One region of the Corynebacterium neomassiliense genome, then DNA from elsewhere that is predicted to be linked to it. Evidence: predicted binding sites of a transcription regulator. Region 1 holds the regulator's gene; each other region holds the start of a gene.
What was found. The regulator LexA, encoded in region 1, represses DNA repair genes until DNA is damaged. The targets are predictions, from matches to a motif close to CGAACANNTGTTCG.

Region 2: a site for LexA is predicted at 3,192-3,205, ahead of E0E18_RS00725 (SAV_6107 family HEPN domain-containing protein). Genes of this name have one in related genera too.
Region 3: a site for LexA is predicted at 1,601-1,614, ahead of E0E18_RS03595 (HNH endonuclease signature motif containing protein). Genes of this name have one in related genera too.
Region 4: a site for LexA is predicted at 1,824-1,837, ahead of E0E18_RS11640 (HNH endonuclease signature motif containing protein). Genes of this name have one in related genera too.

What each region holds. Positions count from the first base shown of each region.
Region 1 is NZ_LR131106.1:645,963-651,183, forward strand. Features, by position in the region: gene nrdR (transcriptional regulator NrdR) at 1-381, opposite strand, end outside; gene lexA (transcriptional repressor LexA) at 1,433-2,206, shown strand; gene ptsP (phosphoenolpyruvate--protein phosphotransferase) at 2,261-4,015, opposite strand; gene E0E18_RS02825 (DeoR/GlpR family DNA-binding transcription regulator) at 4,502-5,221, shown strand, end outside.
Region 2 is NZ_LR131106.1:149,920-155,140, forward strand. Features, by position in the region: gene E0E18_RS00705 (alpha-(1->6)-mannopyranosyltransferase A) at 1-139, opposite strand, end outside; gene E0E18_RS00710 (polyprenyl synthetase family protein) at 141-1,280, opposite strand; gene E0E18_RS00715 (methylenetetrahydrofolate reductase) at 1,448-2,503, shown strand; gene E0E18_RS00720 (GNAT family N-acetyltransferase) at 2,403-3,107, opposite strand; gene E0E18_RS00725 (SAV_6107 family HEPN domain-containing protein) at 3,328-3,780, shown strand; gene E0E18_RS00730 (DUF3040 domain-containing protein) at 3,990-4,370, shown strand; gene mraZ (division/cell wall cluster transcriptional repressor MraZ) at 4,951-5,221, shown strand, end outside.
Region 3 is NZ_LR131106.1:819,986-825,206, reverse strand. Features, by position in the region: gene efeU (iron uptake transporter permease EfeU) at 1-181, opposite strand, end outside; gene E0E18_RS03600 (3-isopropylmalate dehydrogenase) at 467-1,528, shown strand; gene E0E18_RS03595 (HNH endonuclease signature motif containing protein) at 1,712-2,944, shown strand; gene E0E18_RS03590 (NADPH-dependent 2,4-dienoyl-CoA reductase) at 3,015-5,093, opposite strand; gene E0E18_RS03585 (PadR family transcriptional regulator) at 5,090-5,221, opposite strand, start outside.
Region 4 is NZ_LR131106.1:2,659,466-2,664,686, forward strand. Features, by position in the region: gene E0E18_RS11635 (Fpg/Nei family DNA glycosylase) at 1-528, shown strand, start outside; gene E0E18_RS11640 (HNH endonuclease signature motif containing protein) at 495-1,763, opposite strand; gene purB (adenylosuccinate lyase) at 1,916-3,355, shown strand; gene E0E18_RS11650 (LysE family translocator) at 3,413-4,072, opposite strand; gene E0E18_RS11655 (Lrp/AsnC family transcriptional regulator) at 4,156-4,584, shown strand; gene E0E18_RS11660 (pyruvate carboxylase) at 4,626-5,221, opposite strand, start outside.

The sequences.
Region 1 (5,221 bases):
GACCGAGGCGAATCTCAGGTAGGCCACCTCGTCAAGCTTGCGCAGGGGGTCCAGAATCGCCAGGCCGATGTCGTTCGCCGCGACCTGGGATCCGTGGGTTGCCCGAATGGACTGCTCCACCTCATGTGCCAGCACCTTGAGGTCGTCCTCGGACACGGACAGTCCCTGGCACGCCCGCCCGACACCTCTGATGACTTTGTCACGGCTGAACTCCTCGGTGACGCCGTTGCGCTTGGTGACGAGAAGGACTGATCGTTCTATGGTGGTGAACCGGGTTCCGCACCGGGTGCATTCTCGTCGTCGGCGGATGGCTGACCCGGATTCCACGGTCCTCGAATCCAGGACTCGGGAACGCTGGGAACGGCAGGACGGGCAGAGCACTGGGTTGTTCTCCTGGACACTGGAGGAAACTGGCGGACCTGTCCGATCGTAGCGTGGTCCGTCTCCGACGCCCCAGTCCGTCAGCGCCCCTGCGGATTTGTGGAGCCGGACCCTGTTTCAGTGAACACGGCGTTCAGTCGGGAGGATTCCTGGGCGGGTACCGTTCTGACATGACCGGCCGAATCTGCCGGCACCGTGTCCGTGGCAGTGCCGTCCGTTGCCGTGAGCAGCGGGCTCAGACCGATGAGGAGCACCGATGTCAGCCCACCGAGGAGAACCATCCCGGGTGAGGTGAGAACAACCGACGCACGGCGCCGGATACGCCCCGCCAACCCCATGTCATCGAACGGATGTTCCCTACGGCACGTGACCGTCCCGCATGATTCCCCCGACCGACGACGCGGACCGGCGGCCACTCCGTGGCCCGCCGTGTTCGAACCCTCGATCCCGGCTACCGTGGACCATTCCGGACGCGTGACGACTCTGCGGCCGGGCTCTACAACGGCGGGCCTGGTGGTGATCAGTGGTGATGTCATGACTGGCTCTCCTCTCAACGACTGCTGTCCGGGTCTGTACCGCCCGGACTGTGGTGACAGTCGATCATCTCTACCGGACGACAGACGCCATTTTCTTCTCGAACATCGTACATGTGTTCGACTCCGTCCGGACAATCGGAAATCTAGCACAGATGTTCGACATCGTCCAGGTTCGGGGGCACCTTTTCGAACATGTTGGTAGGGAAACAGCAGTTGTTGCTGTAGGGTCGGTATGGTCAGTACCCGAAAGACCACGAGCTTCACGACCTTCACGAAGAGCACGAAGAGCACGAAGAGCACGGAAGGTACGGAGGGTTCCGAAGGTACGGAGACACGGCCGCAGGTACGGAGCCCGCGCGCGAAGCCCCGACGGTGTCACGACCGCGGGGTCGCGGCGGACGGCGTGGCGGTGGCGGTGAACTCACCGGGCCGGACGGGATCGACGGGACACTACGGTGCTCGGTCGGCGGGTGCGCCGGCCGGTACACACGATGCGAGCCAGGAGCGGAACAACGATGGCACAGACCAATCAGTCGGACGGGACCGCGGAGACCGGAGTCCGTCGGGGACGACCCCGGGGCTCCGTGACTGCCAGGGGGACAGACACCTCTGACGGCAGAGGCCGGGAGAAGCTCTCGGAGCGTCAGCGCCGGATCCTCGACGTCATCAAGGACGGCATCCAGTTCCGCGGCTATCCGCCCAGCATCCGGGAGATCTGCGACGCTGTCGGTCTGAACTCCACCTCATCCGTGTCCTACCATCTCAAGGAGCTTGAGAGGAAAGGCTATCTGCGCAGGGAGGGAAACAAGCCACGCGCGGTCGACATCCGCGGCCTCGGTCCGGTCGATTCATCGGCGAAGCCCGGGCCCAAGCCGGCTGCTCCTGTGCCCGGGAGCTTGTCCGAGGACATGCCTGAGCCGAGGTTCGTACCCGTGGTGGGCCAGATCGCTGCAGGCAGTCCGATTCTCGCCGAACAGCACGTGGAAGGCCATTTTCCCCTGCCCAGGGAGCTTGTCGGCAGCGGAGAGCTCTTCCTGCTGCAGGTCATCGGAGAATCCATGCAGGACGCCGGGATCCTCAACGGTGACTGGGTCGTCGTCCGCTCCCAGGCCACCGCGGAACTCGGTGACTTCGTCGCCGCGATGATCGACGGCGAAGCAACCGTCAAGGAGTTCCATCCGAGTGACGGGACCGTGTGGCTGCTGCCGCACAACCCGTACTTCGAGCCGATCCGGGGCGATGAGGCGCAGATCCTCGGACGCGTTGTGGCGGTACTCCGAAAGATCTGATTCCGGTGGCAGGCCGGAAAGTGCCCCGGCAGTGTCCCCGGGGCAGTCCCGGGTTCAGCGTCCGATGACGGCGGCCGCTGCTGTCCGCGCCTCCTCCGCGCCCTCTGCATTGAGTGCGGCAGCAGCCATGTTGCGGCAGGTCACGAAGTCAACCTCGCCCAGCTGCGCGCCCACCGCCGCCAGGGCAGGCGTGGCCGCTGACAGGGAGTTCACCCCCAGGCCGGTGAGAACGCACGCCAACAGAGGGTCCGCCGCCGCTTCGCCGCAGACCCCCACCGCCGTCCGGGTCACAGAACCCGCCCTGCACGTTGTGTGCACCAGGTGGAGCACCGCCGGCTGCCATGGGTCGGTGAGATAGGCCAGCGACGATGACAACCGGTCCGCAGCCATCGTGTACTGGGTCAGGTCATTCGTACCAATCGACACGAAGTCGAGGTAGGACATGATCTTCTCCGCCATCAACGCAGCCGCCGGAACCTCGATCATCGCGCCGGCGGTCAGTCCCCGTTCATGGCACAGCTGGGCAAACCACTTCGCCTCATAGACTGTCGCCACCATCGGCGCCATCACCCAGGTCTGCGCCGTGGAGGAGGTTCTCCCGGACAGCTCCAGACCCCTGGAGATGCCGTCCAGCTGTCTTTCCAGCAGCTGCGTGTTACCCCGGGCGATTCTCAGGCCGCGAACCCCGAGAGCAGGATTGTCCTCGTCCTCAGCGTTGACGAACGGTACCGGTTTGTCTGATCCGGCATCGAGGGTGCGAACTACCACCTTCCCCTCGGGGAAGGCACGGAACACTTCCGCGTACCTTTCAGCCTGCTGGTCGACGCTCGGTTCCGAGGTCTCGCTGAGGAAGCACAGTTCGGTGCGGAACAGCCCTATCCCCTCTGCCACCGACGCCGCGGCCTGCTCGGCGGTCACACCGTCCTGCACGTTGGCCAGCAACTGCACCCGCTGTCCGTCGGACGTCTGTGCGGGTCCGGTCCAGGACCGCACCTTCTCTGAGAAGCGCGCGGCCGCGTCAACCCTGGACCGTGCCTCCTCCGGGTCCACACCTGTCTCGACCGTCCCCTCCCCTCCGTCAACCACGACGGCGGTACCTTCCGTGACCGTCTGAAGGGCAGGTCCGGTGGCGACCACGCAGGGAATGTCCAGTTGCCGGGCGATGATGGCCGTGTGACTGGTGGCGCCACCCTTCTCGGTGACGACCGCGACAATCAGATCGGGATCGAGTGTGGCCGTGTCGGCGGGGGCGAGATCGTCCGCCAGCAGCACGTGCGGACTGTCGACCTGGGGGATCCCCGGCTCCGGCTCGCCCCTGAGTTCGGCGATGACCCGGTCCCTGACGTCGGCGAGGTCGGTCACCCGCTCCGCCATGACACCTCCCGCCTTGCGGAACATGACGATGAAGTCCTCGGTCGCCTGGCGGACCGCGTAGACCGCGGTCTGTCCCGCGGCAACCGACTTCTTCACTTTCCTCGCCCAGGCACGGTCACGGGCGATGGCGACGGTGGCCTCGAGAACCTGTCTGGCGTGACCGTCGACATTGTGAGACCGGGCCGCGAGACGGTCCGCGACGGTGTCGACCGCGGCTGTGAAGGCCTCGAACTCGGAGTCCCTCCGGTCCTCCGGGACAGTCTCGGTCGGCTCCGGAAGTTCAGGACGTTCCGTCACCCATGTCACGGGGGCGTAGACCACCCCCGGGACAACAGACCGGCCGCGGACAGTTCCCTGCCCGGACCCGTCCGGCCCGGTGGACGGGACCGGTGGCTGTGCCGCGGAGGATGCTGAGGAAGCTTCTGTCTGGGTCACTGGCCTATCCCCTTTTCTCTGTAATGACAGGTGCTCATGAGGTGCTGATCGGTTGCTGACAGATTCTGACGGGCGCTGCTCATGTACCGTCCGACGGGTCTTCTTCTCCGCGGCCCGCAGCCGCTACGCACGCCGCCGCGGACGCCACCGGCACCTGCTTCGACCGGAGGCGACCACTCCGCACACTTTGCCGGAGATCCGGTACGGTGCGGCACAGCGCAGTGCTGTCTGCCGCCCAGGGTACCCGTACCCCCGGCAGGTGGTCCCCTACCTGCCCGGTACGCCGGGACCTGCCGTAACGTCGTCACCCCCTGCCACCCCTGTCGTGGGCCCCCGGGGGAATCCTGTGGAGGTCGTCCCACCTATGATCGGGGGCGTCCCAGGGTCTGCCGGTCATCCGAGTCCGCCCGGCGTACACCACCCGCCCCACTCCGCCCATCTCCCATCTCCCAGCGCCCATCTCACAGAACATCTGAATCGAGCACAGTGAACTCCGAAGAACGCCGCCGCCAGATCGCGTCCCTGACCGCCGTCCACGGCCGGGTCACCGTCGTCGAACTCGCCGAACGCTTCGACGTGACCCCGGAGACGATCCGTCGTGACCTCACCGTCCTCGACGAGGACGGGGCACTGCACCGGGTCCACGGCGGGGCTGTCCCGACCAACACCTTCCAGACCCGCGAGACGGCCATCGAGGAACGCAGGGGTGCCGCCACCGAGGCGAAGATCCGCATCGGTCAGGCCGCAACCACCCTGCTTCCGGAGGAGGGCACGGTATTCCTTGACGCCGGCACGACCACCGCCATGCTAGCCAACGCCATCGCGGAGGACCCGCGGCTGGGCCGGCGGATCACCTTCATCACCAACTGTCTTCCCATCGCGGTACGGCTGGGCGGCGCGGGGATACGCGACGTCCAGCTTCTCGGCGGTCATATCAGGGCGATCACCCAGGCCGTGGTCGGTGACATCACCCTGAGGGCGATCGGGATCAACCACGCCGACATAGCGTTCATCGGCACCAACGCCCTGTCCCTGGCACACGGTCTGTCCACTGCGGACGCCCGTGAGGCGGCGGTGAAGCGGGCGATGATCGCCAACGCCGACCGGGTGGTGACGATGTGTGACTCGACGAAGTTCGGCCGCGACTACCTCGTCAGCTTCGCCCCGGTGTCCGAGATCGATGCTGTCGTCACCGACTCCGGCATA
Region 2 (5,221 bases), 500 kb from region 1:
TCAGACCGATCTCCTGGAGCAGACCGCCCCTGGTGCGGGTGGCACCGACGGCGTGGGAGGTGACGGCCATCACTGTCGCGCCCAGGGCTCCGAGCAGCACCGCCCGGCCCCGGGGAAGGTCGCGCAGACCTGGGGCCACCTCAGCTCCTCCGCTCGGTGAGCTGTTCGGCGAGAGCCACGAGCTCGTCGACGAACGGGGACGCGAGGTGACAGGACCGTAAAGTGTCCACGGCGTCCGAGGTCAGTTCCCGTACCCGGGCGGAGTTCTGCTCCGCGGCACCGGAGTCGACGATGATCTGCCGGAGTTCGTCGATTTCGGCGTCCGTCCCGACCGCACCGATTCCGGTGCGCAACCGGGATGCCGCGGCCGGGTCGGACCGGTCCGCACGGTCGAGGGCGCACATGAGAAGCCAGGTGCGCTTTCCGGAGCGGAGGTCGTCCCCGGACTCCTTGCCTGTGACCGCGGGATCCCCGAACACTCCGAGGTGGTCGTCCTCGAGCTGGAAGGCGACTCCGATCTCGCGTCCCACCTTGCGCAGCAGTGACACTGTCCGGGCGTCGGCGTCCCCCAGTGCGGCTCCCAGGTGCAGGGGCCGCTCCACCGTGTAGGCGGCGGTCTTGTAGACGTCGACCTTCAGTGCCGCGCCGGGATCCTCGGAACCGCTGTTCTCCAGTGCGATGTCGAGCATCTGCCCTGCGATGACCTCGGTGCGCATCCTCCGCCAGGGCTGGCGGGCACGGGTGAGTGCGGCGGCGTCGACACCTGAATCCGCGAACATGTCGTCGGCCCAGGAGAACGAGAGGTCCCCGACGAGAATGGCCTGGCTCTCCCCGTACCGCGCAGGGTCCCCTGTCCACCCCTGTTCACAGTGCAGCGCACTGAAGCGCCGGTGTGTCGTCGGCCTGCCGCGCCGGGTGTCCGACTGGTCGATGATGTCGTCGTGGATCAGTGCACAGGCCTGGATGAACTCGAGCGACGACACAGCGCGGAGCACGTCGCCGGGGCCGGTCGGTGCGGTCAGCGAGCCGCCGCCGCCCTCCAGTGCGGCCCGCAGCCCCGCCCAGGCGAACACCGGTCGGAGCCGCTTTCCTCCGCCGGTGACGAAGAGCTCGAGTGCTCCCACGGCATCGGCGACCACCGGATCGATGTCGTCGTAGTCGGCGTGCCGGGCACGGAAGAACGCGGCCAGTTCGGTGTCGACGGCGGCGGGGACATCCGTCAGCGGACTGTGGGCGGACCAGGTGCCCGTCATCTTCCGGCGGGCGGTTTCTGGGGTCATCGCGGTGCATCCTCCGGTGTCACTGGTCGGGCGGCAGGCACCGGACCGGAACGTACGTGGACCGTAGCCGTGGCACGGCTACGGGGCCCATGTGGACTCCTCCATACTAGGGGGTGGACGTCGACCCCCGGCCAGACACCCCGGGGCGTCTTCTATGATCAGGGACCATGCACTCTGACCCGTCCCCAGAATCGCCCACCGGCCAGGCTCCGGAGTCCGTGCCTGCGCCCGGCCTCCCCGGTGCCCCGGGTGTCCCCGGTGGGCACAGCCTTCAGGTGGCCGTGTCCGACACCCTCAAGCGCGGTACGCCGGGCAGGGTCCCGTTCTCGGTCGAGTTCATGCCGCCGCGTGACGATGCGGCAGAGGCCCGTCTGTGGTCGGCGGCCGAAGCTTTCCACGATCTCGGTGCGAGCTTCGTCTCCGTCACCTACGGGGCAGGTGGGAGCAGCCGACAACGTACCGAGCGCGTCGCGGGCAAGCTGGCGAGAAAGCCACTGACGACCCTGCTGCACATGACTCTCGTCGGCCACACCGGTGAGGAGATCAGGGCGATCCTCCGCGAGTTCGCCTCACTCGGTCTGACCAACCTGCTCGCGCTGAGAGGAGATCCTCCCGGGGATCCTCTCGGGGAGTGGCAGGGCATCGAGGGAGGTCTGGTCCACGCGATAGACCTGATCAGACTGATAAGGTCACTTCCCGAATGTGCGGACTTCGACATCGGGATCGCCTCGTTCCCGGAGGGGCACTACCGTGCGGCGAGTCTCGAGGATGACACCCGACACACCGTCGAGAAGCTCCGCGCCGGGGCCAGCTATTCCATCACCCAGATGTTCTTCAATGTCGAGCACTACCTGCGTCTGCGGGACAGACTGGCAGCCTTCGACCCGGTAGACGGGGCGAAGCCGGTGATTCCGGGGCTCATGCCGATCACCTCGCTGAGGTCGGTGAGGCGCCAGGTAGAGCTGTCCGGGTGTGAACTGCCCCGGGAAATGGAGGATCTGTTCACCAGGGTTGCCGCCGGTGACGAGCGGAAGAACGCGGCGGCCATCCGCAAGGTCGGAATCGAGGTCACGACGAGGATGGCCGAGCGTCTTATCGCTGAAGGGGCGCCGGATCTCCACTTCATGACCATGAACAATGTTCGTGCGACACAGGAGGTGCTCCACAATCTGGGGATGGCGCCGGCCTACGGGCCGGGTCTGGGGCAGGACGCCGTGCGCTGATCAGCTGCTCCGGCGCAATCACGGGGGAGGGGGTGCCGGTCCGACGGTCCCGGGCGAGAATACCGAAGGGCCGGGGGTCGGAGGTGAAGTGGAATCCGCGCAGTAGGTCCCGGAAGCCCAGACTGCGGTAGAGGGACCATGCGGCGTTGGTCCCGTCGTCGACTTCGGGGGTCGACAGCAGTGATGTACCGCACCGGAGCCGGGAGAGCAGATCGTCCATGAGCAGATGTCCGATTCCGTGACCCTGGTGGCCGGGCAGGACGTGGACCTCCGATATTTCGTCGTAGTCGCTGAGTATGTCGGTGGCGTCCTGTGGGGAGAGGCCGGCGCTGCGGAGGCCACGGTGAACCTCCCGGTACCACCAGGATCCGGGCGGTCCCGGAAAACCGTAAGCGACGCCGACGAGCTTCTGGTCCGGAGCTGAGGGATCCGGTGACTGCGCCGTCGCGTGCTCGACGGCGACCGATGCGGTGAATCCGGGGTTGGTGGAGTTGGCGGCCCAGAGGTTTCGGCGCTGGCCGAAGGTCGCCGGACCATATCCCATCGCCAGCAGGTGCAGGCGTACCAGCTCGTCCACCCGCTGCAGGTAGGTGCGGGTGGGCATCGCGCAGACACTCACGGTGGTGTCCGGGGTTACGGGGCAGGTCACGCCTCCATCGTGTCAGATACTGCCCGAGCCCCACAAATACGAACATATGGTCTATTATGGTGGAAGATGCGGTTCCTGCGTCCGGGGCGGCCGTAATGTCCCGGGCCAGGAAGAGCGTCACGGTGATGCTTCCGGTGGCCGGGCGGCCACCGGCCAGATCGGTCGAAGGAGGCGGATGATGGCAGGGCAGAAGGGGATGACCGCAGGGGAGGGCCGGGTCACCCGGCTCCGGCGGAGGACATCGGCGTTCCGGGCGTCGGCGGAAGCCTATGTGATCGAGGCTGAACGGCTGCTGGAGCGTAGTCGCGCGGAGGTCACCCCGGCAGAAAGGGTGACGTGGGCCTACCGGGCCGCACTACGGGCGGCGGGTGCGGTGATCGAAGCTTCTCCGGGGCAGGGTCGTCGACGTCGGGTGTCCGGAAGTGCATGGTCCCGGTTGCGGACCGTGGATCCGGATCTGGTGACCTGGGTGGACCGGTTCGAAGTCTATGCGCGCTTCGTGTCCAGGGTGGAGATGGGACTGGAACAGGGGCTGCGTGGAACTGACGCCGACCGCATGTACGACGAGGTCTGCCGGTTTGTCGACATGGTCAGGCAGCGTGTGGGATACCTGCCGGATGTGGCCTGACACGGGAACCGGAGGGTCGGGCCGCCGGAAATAGGGGACTGGGAGGATTCTACTGGTGGAGGCATGTCCTGGGGTAGACTCGTGGACAAGTACCACTGGTCCGGAGGATGACAGGTCGGGAACTTTTTCCGCCCCTCGGACGTTGGATCAGGTGACCCGCCAAACCCGCGGCCGAACAGGCGGCCCGAGAAGAACAGGGGAGGACAACTGTGGCACTGTCAGAGCAGGAACAGCGCATGCTGGATGAGATCGAGCAGGCGCTGATCGCCGATGATCCGGCGTTCGCGGAACGGAACCGCGCCGTAGCTTCCGGTGGAGTTTCCGTGGGTATCCGGTCTGTTGCGGTGTTTCTGCTCGGCCTCTGCACTCTTGTCGGTGGGATCGCGCTAGCCCAGGCCAGTCTCTGGTTCGTCATTCTGGGCGTCGCAGGATTCCTGATCATGTTCCTCGGGGGTCTTATGGCGTTCCGGTCGGGCGGGCGGTCCCGGCAGAAGTCCGCAGGCCGCGGTCAGGGGCACCGTGGAGGAAAAGGTCAGGGGAACGGTATCGCTGACCGTATGGAGAACAGCTTCCGTCGCCGTTTCGACTGACAGGTCGGCAACGGTGACCACCCCCGGTTGAGTACAGACTCTGCCGGGGGTTTCCCATGTCCGGGACCTGCCCGGTAGGCAGACCTGCCCGGTCTACGGGGTGGGTCTGGTGGTTCGGGGGTGCCGCGGCGTGCAGGGGGGGCGGGGGCCACCGCCCCCGGGGAGAGGCAGGGGTGGTCAGGGGCAGCACAAAGCAGGGGCGCATGGAACGGAACTTCCGTCGGGTCGTGCCGGGCGGGGTCGTAGAGGGAGGGGGCGCTCACTTCCCCCACTTCTCCCCACTGAAGGCAGCTGCTGATGTCATCGCAGGTAGTATGGGGTGTGATCGCCGCACAGGCTCAGACGCCTCACCGGGTGCTCTGTCTGCCGGTTCTCTCTGGGAGCCTATCTGCCTGCTCTTTTCTGGCAGATGCCTGTAAGAAGACCGCGTTGCGTGGAAGGAGTGGGGGACTGTGGGGTAAGGTGGGGCGCGCGGGACAGAGATGACGTTCCGTGACAACTTCACAGTGACAGCACACTGCACCGGCGACCGGCTCCTCCGGTCCGTACCCACGGCTACCGGAGGGAAGGAGCCGACGGCATGTTCTTCGGCACTTTCACTCCGAAGCTCGATGACAAAGGGCGACTGACCCTGCCCGCCAAGTTCCGCGAGGAACTGGGCGACGGGCTCGTCGTCGTCAACGGGCAGGACCACAGTCTGGCGATCTATCCGCGCTCTGAGTTCCAGGTCCGGGCCCGGAACGCGGCGAAGGCCTCCCGGGCCAACCCCCGGGTCCGTGCCTTCGTGCGACGCCTCGGTGCCAGCGCGGACGAACAGACCCTCGACAGTCAGGGACGGATCACCGTCGCTC
Region 3 (5,221 bases), 170 kb from region 1:
TGCCGAAGTGGATGACGAGGAAGACTCCCACGGTGACCAGGAGTGCGGCGAGGACACCTCCCCAGAGCCAGGGGTAGGAACGACGTTGGTCCGTCTTCCGGAGGTATGCGGCGAGGATGATGACCACCATGGTGGCCTCGAGTCCCTCGCGGAGCCCGATGAGGGCGTTGGTGTAGAACACGGACGCTGCTTTCTGACACGGTGTGCTGACTGTTGACCGGTCGGGCGCGGCCGGTGCCCGGCCACTTACCAGAGGTGAGCCTCACCGAAGTGTCCGGGGAGAATGGATGTTAGTCCCCGACGGTGCCGGACCACACAAGATCGACGTATGTGTATACCCCTTCATGCACCCCCGGGGTAGGTCTGCGGGGGTGGATGATGTCCGCAGGGCGAGAGCCGGGCACATGGTAGTCTGACTGGAGATTTCCAACTATGTGAGACGCGATAACGCGAAAGGGTCCACAGAATGAAACTTGCGGTTATTGCCGGAGACGGTATCGGAACCGAGGTCACCGCCGAAGCACTGAAAGTCCTGCGCTCGGTGACATCGGCGACCGGCGGCGGGGCCGTCGACACCACCGACTACGACCTCGGGGCACGGCGCTACCTGCGCAACGGGGAGCTCCTCACCGACGCCGACCTCGAGTCCCTGCGCGACCATGACGCGATCCTCCTCGGCGCCGTCGGCGATCCCAGGTCGGTCCCCGCCGGCGTTCTCGAACGGGGTCTGCTGCTGCCGCTGCGGTTCCGGCTGGGCCACGCCGTGAACCTGCGCCCGGCGAAACTCTTCCCCGGGGCGTCCTCACCTCTGGCGGAACCCGGGGACATCGACTTCGTGGTGGTCCGTGAAGGGACGGAGGGGCTCTACTGCGGTAACGGCGGTACCCTGCGCGAGGGGACCGACCACGAAGTCGCCAGTGAGGTCAGTCAGAACACGTGGTACGGGGTCGAACGGGTCGTCCGGGACGCCTTCTCCCGGGCACGGGCACGGTCCCGCAGGCTGACCCTCGTCCACAAGACCAATGTGCTGGTCAACGCCGGCGGCCTGTGGTCTCGGGCCGTGGAGACCGTCGGCGGTGAATACCCGGACGTGGAGGTTGACTACTGTCACATCGACGCGGCGACCATCTACATGGTCACGGATCCGGGCCGTTTCGACGTGATCGTCACCGACAACCTGTTCGGCGACATCCTCACCGACCTGGCCGGGGCCGTCACCGGTGGAATCGGTCTGGCGGCGTCCGGCAACATCGACCCGTCCCGGAAGAATCCCTCGATGTTCGAGCCGGTCCACGGCTCCGCGCCGGACATCGCCGGCAAGGGCATCGCCGACCCGTGTGCGGCGATCCTGTCCACGGCACTGCTGCTGCGGCATCTCGCGGGCAACGAGGGGGAGGACGCCACCCTGCGTAACCTTCAGGCCGAGAAGATCGAGGCTGCAGTGCTCGCTGAAGTTGCGGGACGGGACGGATCCCAGATCCGTACTGCCGAGGTCGGTGACCGGATCGCCGCTGCGGTGGGAGTGTAGGCGCGGGGGGAGGGGCGGTTGGCGGTGCGGGACTGTGGGGCCCGGCCGGCTGGCCCGGTCGGCTGGCGGAGTCAAACATATGTTTGACTCCGTGGATTGGTTCGGGTAGTATTGCTAACGTACATACCAGGAAGTTGGGGAGCCGGCAGGGGGCCGGGCGAGATTGGACGGGGGGGGGCGAAGATGGATGCTCTGTATCCGGAATCCGTTGTGGGGGTGGAGAATCCGGCCCGGCAGCTCGTGACTGACCTGAACAGGCGGGAGCTTTCACTCGTGTCATGGTTGGTGACGGTGGTGCCGGAGCTGCGGGCCTCGAGCGTGCTGGCGGCACGCGGACGGTCCCGGTCGGAGGCCTACCGTTACGTCCACGGGGCGGGAATCGCCGAACGTATGCCGGCACTGTTTGAACTTCTGTTCGATGACGGAAGAATCACTGTGGATCACCTGGACACGGTGTGGCTGAGAATCAACAGGCACCTGGTGGGGCTCAAGACCCGTGTGGCCGAATCGGTCCGCCCGTTGATTGACGCGGCAGTCTCTGAGGCTCTCTCGGACTGGATCAGAGAGGGCGGACCCGCCACTCTGGAGGCATTCTCCCAGGTGACGGATGAGACTCTGGCGGCAGTCGCAGGGAACATCGTGTCCGCCACGGAACAGCGTGAACAGGACACACAACGGCTGTACCGGCGGGAGAACCGGTTGATCCTCGACTGCGGATCTGCCGTGACGGCAGACGCCGTCTGGTCCACGGTGGGGGACCGTGCCCTGGACCTGCTGAGGGAAGCCCGTCGGGCGGAACACGACGGCACTGAGGAGGCCCTGTGCTCCGATGAGAATGCCGCGTTCTCCGGACTCCCCTCGATGGCCCAGTGCAGGGCGAGGGTCCTGCTCGACCTTCTGGGTGACACTCCGGCCACCATGAAGATCACGGTGAACTTCTACCGCCCGACACTCGACGGCAGACACGGTGTCGGAGGTGCGTTCATTCCCGGAGTCGGATATGTCTCCGACCTCACCGCCAGCGCACTTGAAGGTGTGGCGACCCTGGTTCGCGAACTCCCGTCCCGGAAGGAGATCAATCACCGGCAGGCGCGTGGGTACACCTTCACCACGCTCCAGAAAGCGACAGTGCAAGGCAGGGACGGACACTGCAGGTTCCCCCACTGCGCCGTGCCGGCCGGCAGATGCGAACACGACCACATCATCAGCTCCCCGCACACCACCCCGGAATCTGACGGTCCGACCTCCGTCTCAAACTGCATGCTGTTGTGCCGCACCCACCACGCCCTGAAAACCGCAGGACTGTGGTCAGCGTCAACTCCGGACGACGGAGTGACGGTGGACCGGACAGGACCCGACGGCTACACCGACTCCACCGAAGCCGACGGGCCCCTGGCGCCCCTGCGTTCCAGTTAGCCGGTCCTCGCACCCCGGTGGTCATCCGACCCACCGGGACGCCGGCACGCCCGGAAACAGGGCGACAGCGTCACGCGATACGTGCCGCGGCCTCCGTGCCCTGACGGATCGCACGTTTGGCGTCCAACTCTGCGGCAAGGTCCGCGCCACCGACGATGTCGAAGGTGACTCCCGCGGCAGCCAGCGGCTCCGCCAGATCATTGACGGACTCCTGTCCGGTGCACAGGACGATGTTGTCGACGGCGAGGACACGACGACCCGTGAGCACCTTCGACACCACCCTTCCTTTCCTGTCCTTCTTCTCCTCGTAAAAGGCCAGGTGCAGTCCGTCGTCGTCGATCCTCTCGTAGGTCGCCCCGCTGATCTGCTCGACCTTCTTCGCCTTCACCGCGGCGCGGTGGACCCAGCCGGTGGTCTTCCCCAGCGTCCTTCCCTGACGGGTCGGCTTACGCTGCACCATGTACACCTCGCGCAGGGGAGCCTCCGGCCGCGGGGTCGTCAGGAAGCCCGGGGTGTCCAGATCCTCGGTGACCCCCCACTCCTGCTCCCACTCCTTGAGGTGCAGGGAAGGGGAATCCGGGCCCGAGGGAGTGGTGAGAAACTCCGAGACATCGAAGCCGATCCCCCCGGCACCGAGCACCGCCACCCGGTGACCTATCTCCCTCTCACCACGCACAGCCTGCGCGTACGTCATCACCATCGGATGATCCGCCCCCTCGATCCGTGGGACACGCGGGGTCACCCCGGTAGCCAGGATCACATGGTCGAAGTTCTCCTCCGTCAACTCCTGGGCCGAAACCCTCGTGCCCAGCCTCACATCCACCCCGAGTACCGCCAACCGGGTACGGAAATACCGGATGGACTCGTGGAACTCCTCCTTCCCCGGAATACGGGCAGCAATAGCGAACTGCCCGCCCACATGGTCCCGTGCCTCGAAAAGCGTGACCCGGTGTCCTTTCTCCGCCGCGGACACCGCCGCAGACAGACCCGCAGGCCCGGCACCGACCACCGCGATCCTCTTCGCGGAACGGGTCGGGGAGAGCACAAGAGTCGTCTCCCGCCCCGCCCGCGGATTGACCAGACAGGAAACTCTCTTACCGACGAAAATGTGGTCGAGGCAGGCCTGGTTGCAGCCGATACACGTGTTGATCTCCCCAGGACGTCCCTGTGCCGCTTTCTCCATGAAACGAGGGTCGGCGAGGAACGGGCGTGCCATGGAGACCGCGTCCACCCGGTGGTCGGTGAGGACCTGCTCGGCAACCTCAGGCGTGTTGATCCGGTTCGACGCGATGAGCGGGATCGAAACCTCGTCACGCAGTCTCTCCGTGAATTTCACGAAAGCGGCGCGCGGAACCGAAGTGACAATCGTCGGGACCTTCGCCTCATGCCAGCCGATGTCGGTGTTCACGGCGTCCACCCCGTGTCTCTCGGCACGCCGGGCGAGCAGTGCAATCTCCTCGAACGTCTGGCCACCGTCCACGAAATCGGCGACGGACTGGCGCAGGATCACCGGAAACTCACGGGGAACCTGCCGGCGGATCTCATCGATGACCTCGATGAGGAAGCGCTGCCGGTTGACGGTGGACCCGCCCCAGCGGTCGGTCCGGTCGTTGGTGTGGGGGCAGAGGAACTGGTTGACCAGGTAACCCTCGCCCCCCATGATCTCCACGGCGTCATACCCCGCCAGGCGGGCCAGGCGGGCGGCGCGACCGAAGGAACGGATCGTACGGCGGATCATCCCCTCCGTCATCCGGATGTGCCTGAACGGGTGGATCGGCGAAGGCTCGGACCCGGGAGCGGCCTTGAAAGGTGTCACCCCGTAGCGCCCGGCGTGGAGGATCTGCATGGCTATCAGCCCGCCCGCCCCGTGGACGGCGTCGGTGACCCGGCGGTGGTGACGGACCGCCAACGGCGTGGCCATCCGCGCTCCCATCGCCATGAGGTCTCCGGAGCGGATCGGTGCGATTCCCCCGGTGATGATCAGACCGACCCCGCCCCGGGCACGTTCGGCATAGAACTCGCCGAGCTCGTCAGCGTGTCGGATCCGGTCCTCCAGTCCGGTGTGCATGGAACCCATGACAGACCGGTTCGGAAGAGTGATGCCGCCGATGTCCAGCGGGCGGAACAGATTCGGGTAAAGGGAGCTCATGTCGGACTCTTCTCAGGGGTCGTTGCAGGGGCTGGTTCAGGAGAAAGTGCAGTCAGCACCTCGTTGCACCAGTCGACGAACGCCTCCTCCAGGCGGATGCCGCCGCGGAGAACGAGGTACTGGTGCAG
Region 4 (5,221 bases), 2.0 Mb from region 1:
GACGCCGTGATCGCGAAACTGGGAGCTGACCCGTTGCTGCCGGTCAACGGTTCGGCGGGGGTCGGCGTACTCAACCGGGGGAAACTGGAGTCGACGGTGCGGCGGACCCTGTGCTCGTCGAGACCGGTCGGCGCACTGTTGATGGACCAGGGTCTATTTGCCGGGGTGGGCAGCATCTACCGGACGGAGGTGCTGTTCCGGCAGGGTATCTGTCCGCAGCGCCGGGGCAGCGAGCTGCGGTCCGGGGAGTTGACCGCTGTCTGGGATGATCTGGTCCTGCTCATGGAGGCCGGTGAGCGTACCGGTCGTATCGACACGGTCCGGCCCCGGCACACACCGGAGGCGATGGGCAGGGCTCCGCGCAGGGATGACCACGGCGGCGAAGTGTATGTGTACAGGCGCGCCGGTCAGCCCTGTCTGGTGTGTGGCACGCCGGTGCAGACCGGTGTGCTGTCCGGGCGGAAGATCTACTGGTGCCCGGACTGTCAGCCTGTTCAGTCGACCGGTCCGTCGGGATCGTCACGGTAGAAGTGTGACAGGGGGCCTGCAGCGTAGGTGGTGTGCTCCTCCCCGTTCGGCCCCGTCCAACAGACTGTGTGACCGCCGTCGGGGGAGTTGCACGTCCACAACCGGGTGGTTTTGACTCTGTGGTGTTCGGGACAGAGGTTCTGGACGTTCTCCAGCTCAGTTGCCCCGTTGGACGTGGGATCGGTGTGGGGTGAGTTCTCGATGTGGTCTTTCTCGCATCGGACCGCGGGAACGGTGCATCCGGGGAACCTGCAGTGACCGTCACGGGATTCCGCGGCCATCTGCACCAGCACCGGCCACCGGTAGGCCTCCGTGGAGGGAAGTTCGACGCGCCGGGTGGGGAGGACCTGAACCGTCCCGTTCGGGGAGGTGCGTGCGAGATCTTCGAGACGTTCTGCCGCCTCCACGTCGAGCCAGCCGACTTCGGGGGAGTAGGCGGCACCGGTGCCGTGGACGTCGTCGACGGTGGCCCGGAAGAGATTGATCCGTACGGTCAACGTCTCCGGGTCGTCACCGAGCATGCCCATCAGGATCTGGGCCTTGATCTCGTTTCTGGTCGGGAGCGGGGGAAGAGCCCCTGGGTCGTCGGCCTCGTCACGACTGTGCCGCAGGCCGGCGATCATCTGCTTCGCCTTGTCCGTGAGTGCCCTGTCGATGCCGGCGGCGGTCAGCTCGTTGCCGCAGTGAAGTGAGAGTACCCTGCCCCGACGGTGCAGTGTCGCCGAATCTCTCTCGGCTCTGGCGGTCTCGGCGTAGAGTCCGGGGGCCTTGTCCAGGAGGACCGCATCGATGAGATCCCGCAGATCCGCGAGGTTGACGGTGCAGGTTCCCTCGCCGTTCTCCGACAACCAGGAGACCACCGCAGGCTCGACGACATGGTCGAGTCCTGTACGGGTCTCCTCCGTCAGACTGACGGGGACAGTAGACATGTGGCGGTTGATCCTGGACCAGACAAGATCGAGATGGTCCACCGCCAGCCGTCCGGATTCCTGGGCGAGGGTGAACAGTTCGGGCATACGTTCGGCGACGTCTGTTGCGTGACCGAACCGGACCGCATCTGCCCGGGTACGGCCGCGCCATGCCAGGGCGGTGGAGATACGGGCTTCCACAGGGGTGGCGAGCAGCCCGACGACGGTGAGCATGTCCCCCAGGTTGGCCAGTGGAATGATGTTGTCACGGACGTGTCTGGCGACTTCGGCACCGCCTATGTGCGGTGACTGTACTGCGGTGGTCATGGTGGCGTCCTTCCCCCGGTGGTTCACTGGGGTGAACTGTACAGGAAATTCTGATGTAATGAAACAGGTGTTCTAATGTGGGGTGCCCGTGGATCCCTGCCACAGGCGCAGGGGAAGGCACCGGGCCGGCGAGGGGAGGGCGGTGTGGGATACTGGACGCCGTGGCTGACAAGAAGAAGATCTCCAACGTCCTGGCCGACCGTTACGCTTCCCCGGAGCTGACCCGAATCTGGAGCCCGGAGGACAAGATCCTCGCTGAGCGCCGCCTGTGGATCGCCGTGATGAAGGCCCAGAAGGAGATGGGGGTGGACATCGCCGACGGCGTCATCGAAGACTATGAACGGGTCATCGACGACATTGACACCGTCTCCATCGCCGAGCGCGAGAAGGTCACCCGGCATGACGTCAAGGCCCGCATCGAGGAGTTCAACGCCCTCGCCGGCCACGAGGACATCCACAAGGGGATGACCAGCCGGGACCTCACCGAGAACGTTGAGCAGCTGCAGATCCGCCGCTCCCTGGAGATCGCCCGCGACAAGGCCGTCGCCGTCCTCGCCCGCATCGGCGAGCGGGCCGCCCGCTACAGGACCCTCGTCATGGCTGGCCGCTCCCACAACGTCGCAGCACAGGCGACCACCCTCGGCAAGCGGTTCGCCTCAGCCGCCGATGAACTGATGATCGGCATCGAGCGGATCGAGAACCTGCTGGACCGTTACCCGCTGCGCGGAGTCAAGGGCCCGATGGGCACCAGTCAGGACATGCTCGACCTGCTCGGCGGAGATGTCGGGAAGCTGGAGGCATTCGAACGCAGGATCGCCGACGAGCTCGGATTCACCCGCATCTTCGACTCCGTCGGGCAGGTGTACCCCCGTTCCCTCGACTTCGACGCCCTGTCAGCTCTCGTCGAGACCGGTGCCGCGATGTCTTCCCTGTCGATGACCATCCGGCTGATGGCGGGCAACGAGACCGTGACCGAAGGGTTCAAGGAGGGGCAGGTCGGGTCATCGGCCATGCCGCACAAGATGAACGCAAGGTCCTGTGAACGTGTCGGGGGCATGCAGATCATCCTGCGCGGATATATGACGATGGTGTCTGACCTGGCAGGTTCGCAGTGGAACGAGGGTGACGTCTTCTGCTCGGTGGTGCGGCGGGTCGCCCTGCCGGACGCCTTCTTCACCTTCGACGGCCAGTGCGAGACTTTCCTCACCGTCCTGTCCGAGTTCGGTGTGTTCCCGGCGATGATCGACCGCGAGCTCGAGCGTTACCTGCCGTTCCTCGCCACGACCCGTATTCTCATGGCCGCGGTGCGTGCGGGGGTGGGGCGTGAGACCGCCCACGAGATCATCAAGGAGAACGCGGTTGCCGTCGCACTGAACATGCGTGAGAACGGTGGGGGTCAGGACCTCGTTGAACGGCTTGCCGCCGATGAGCGTTTCCCGCTCGACGAGCAGCAGCTCAGGGAGGCTCTGGCTGACCGTCACGCGTTCATCGGTGCCGCGGAGAACCAGGTGGACCGCGTCCTGGCACGGGTGGACGCCGTGGTCGCGAAGTATCCGGAGGCGGCGGCCTACACTCCGGGTGAGATCCTCTAGGCGTCACCGCCCCAGGCGTCCCCGGGTGTGATTTCCACGCCGGGGACGGCCCCCACCTCACAACAGTGCGTCGAGGAGCATCCAGGTTCCGAAGCCGGTGAGGAAGATTCCGGAGCATACCGTGACTGCGGTCGCCAGGCGTGGCCGGCTGCGCAGCAGGGAGCGGGCCAGTACCGCGACGCCGGAGTAGACCACGAGAATCTCGAGTACGAATATCCCGCCGAGCAGTGCCATCTGTACCCCGGAGTGCCATCCTCCGGGGGTCAGGAACTGCGGCAGCAGTGCGAGGAGGAGCATGAGCCCCTTGGGGTTGATCCCGCTGACGCCCATGCCGCGGATGAACTGGTGCAGTCCGTCGGAGGGCACGCCTGTGCCGGTCCCTGTGCCGGTCCCTGTGCCGGCGGCAGGGGCCGGAGAGACCAGGGCGGGGACGCCCCGGCGCAGTTCGAGGAGGTTGGTCACGCCGAGCCAGACGATGTAGGTCGCCCCGACCACCGTCAGTACGGTGAGGAGGTCAGGGTGGGAGCTGACGACAGCTCCGACACCCACGGCGATCACGGTGACCTCGACGATGTACCCGCCGGCGAGTCCGAGGACCGGGGGCACCACGGATCCGGTGCGCAGTCCGGCCGTGATCGCGTAGGCCCAGTCGGCGCCGGGCATGACGGCGAAGATGCCGGCCGTGAGCGCGAACTGGAGCACGAGAGCTGTTTCCACAGCTCACAAGCTTATTTCAGGATGAGGGGAATGTGTTTCGAACTTTGCGTCCGACATCGCCTGTCCGTGCAATAATATTCCGCATGGACGCCGTCGACAGGAAAATCCTTGCACTGCTCCGGGATGACGGGAGAATGAGTGTCACCGACCTCGCCGGCGCAGTCCGTCTCAGCGTGTCCTCCTGCCACCGGCGTCTGAAGGAACTGGAGCGCACCGGCGTCATCCTGGGCTACCACGCCGAGATCGACCGGGCCGCCCTCGGACTGGCCTTTGAGGCGCTCGTTTTCGTCACCATGGGCAGGACCGATCAGGCCACGGTAGCCGCCTTCGAGGACGCCGTGTCCCGCGAACCCGCCGTCGTCTCCGCCGAGCGGGTCTTCGGCGAAACCGACTACATCCTGCGCACCCTGACCCGCGACCTCACCGGCTACCAGGAACTCTATGACTCGGTGCTGGGGACGCTGCCCGGAGTGGAGCGGTTGACCTCGACCATGGTCATGAAGAGGCTCTGACGGCAGGTCCGTCACTCCGCTGCCCGTCACTCCGCTGTCCGTCACTCGACGACGACGAGCAGGTCACCGCCCTCGACTTTCGTCGGCTGGGTCGTCACGACCCGAGTGACCGTCCCGTCGACCGGAGAGGTGATCGTGGCCTCCATCTTCATCGCCTCGATGACGGCCACGGCGTCCCCGGCGGAGACTTCGTCGCCGACCTTCGCGGTGACCGTGACCGCACCGGCGAACGGTGCGGCAACCTGGCCGGGGACTGCAGGATCGGCCTTCTCCGCCGCAGCCGTCACAGATTCCACCGCACGGTCGCGTACCCGGACCGGCCTGATCTGACCGTCGACGGTGGTGACGACCCGTCGGATCCCCTTGTCGTCGGGTTCGCCCACCGCGTCGAGGCGTACCACCATCGCGGTGTTGCCTCTGATCCTCACGGCAGTCTCCTCACCCTCCTTCAGCCCGTAGAGGAACTGCCTGTCACTGAGGACGGAGACGTCACCGAATCGGCGCCGGTGCTCCTCGAATCCCTCCGTCTCCCGGGGGAACAGCAGCCGGTTGAGGGCGCTCCTGCGCGCCCGGGACGGTGCATCGGCCGGACCGCGCAGGTTCTCCTCCTCTCCGGCGGGGACCTCGACCACCCGGG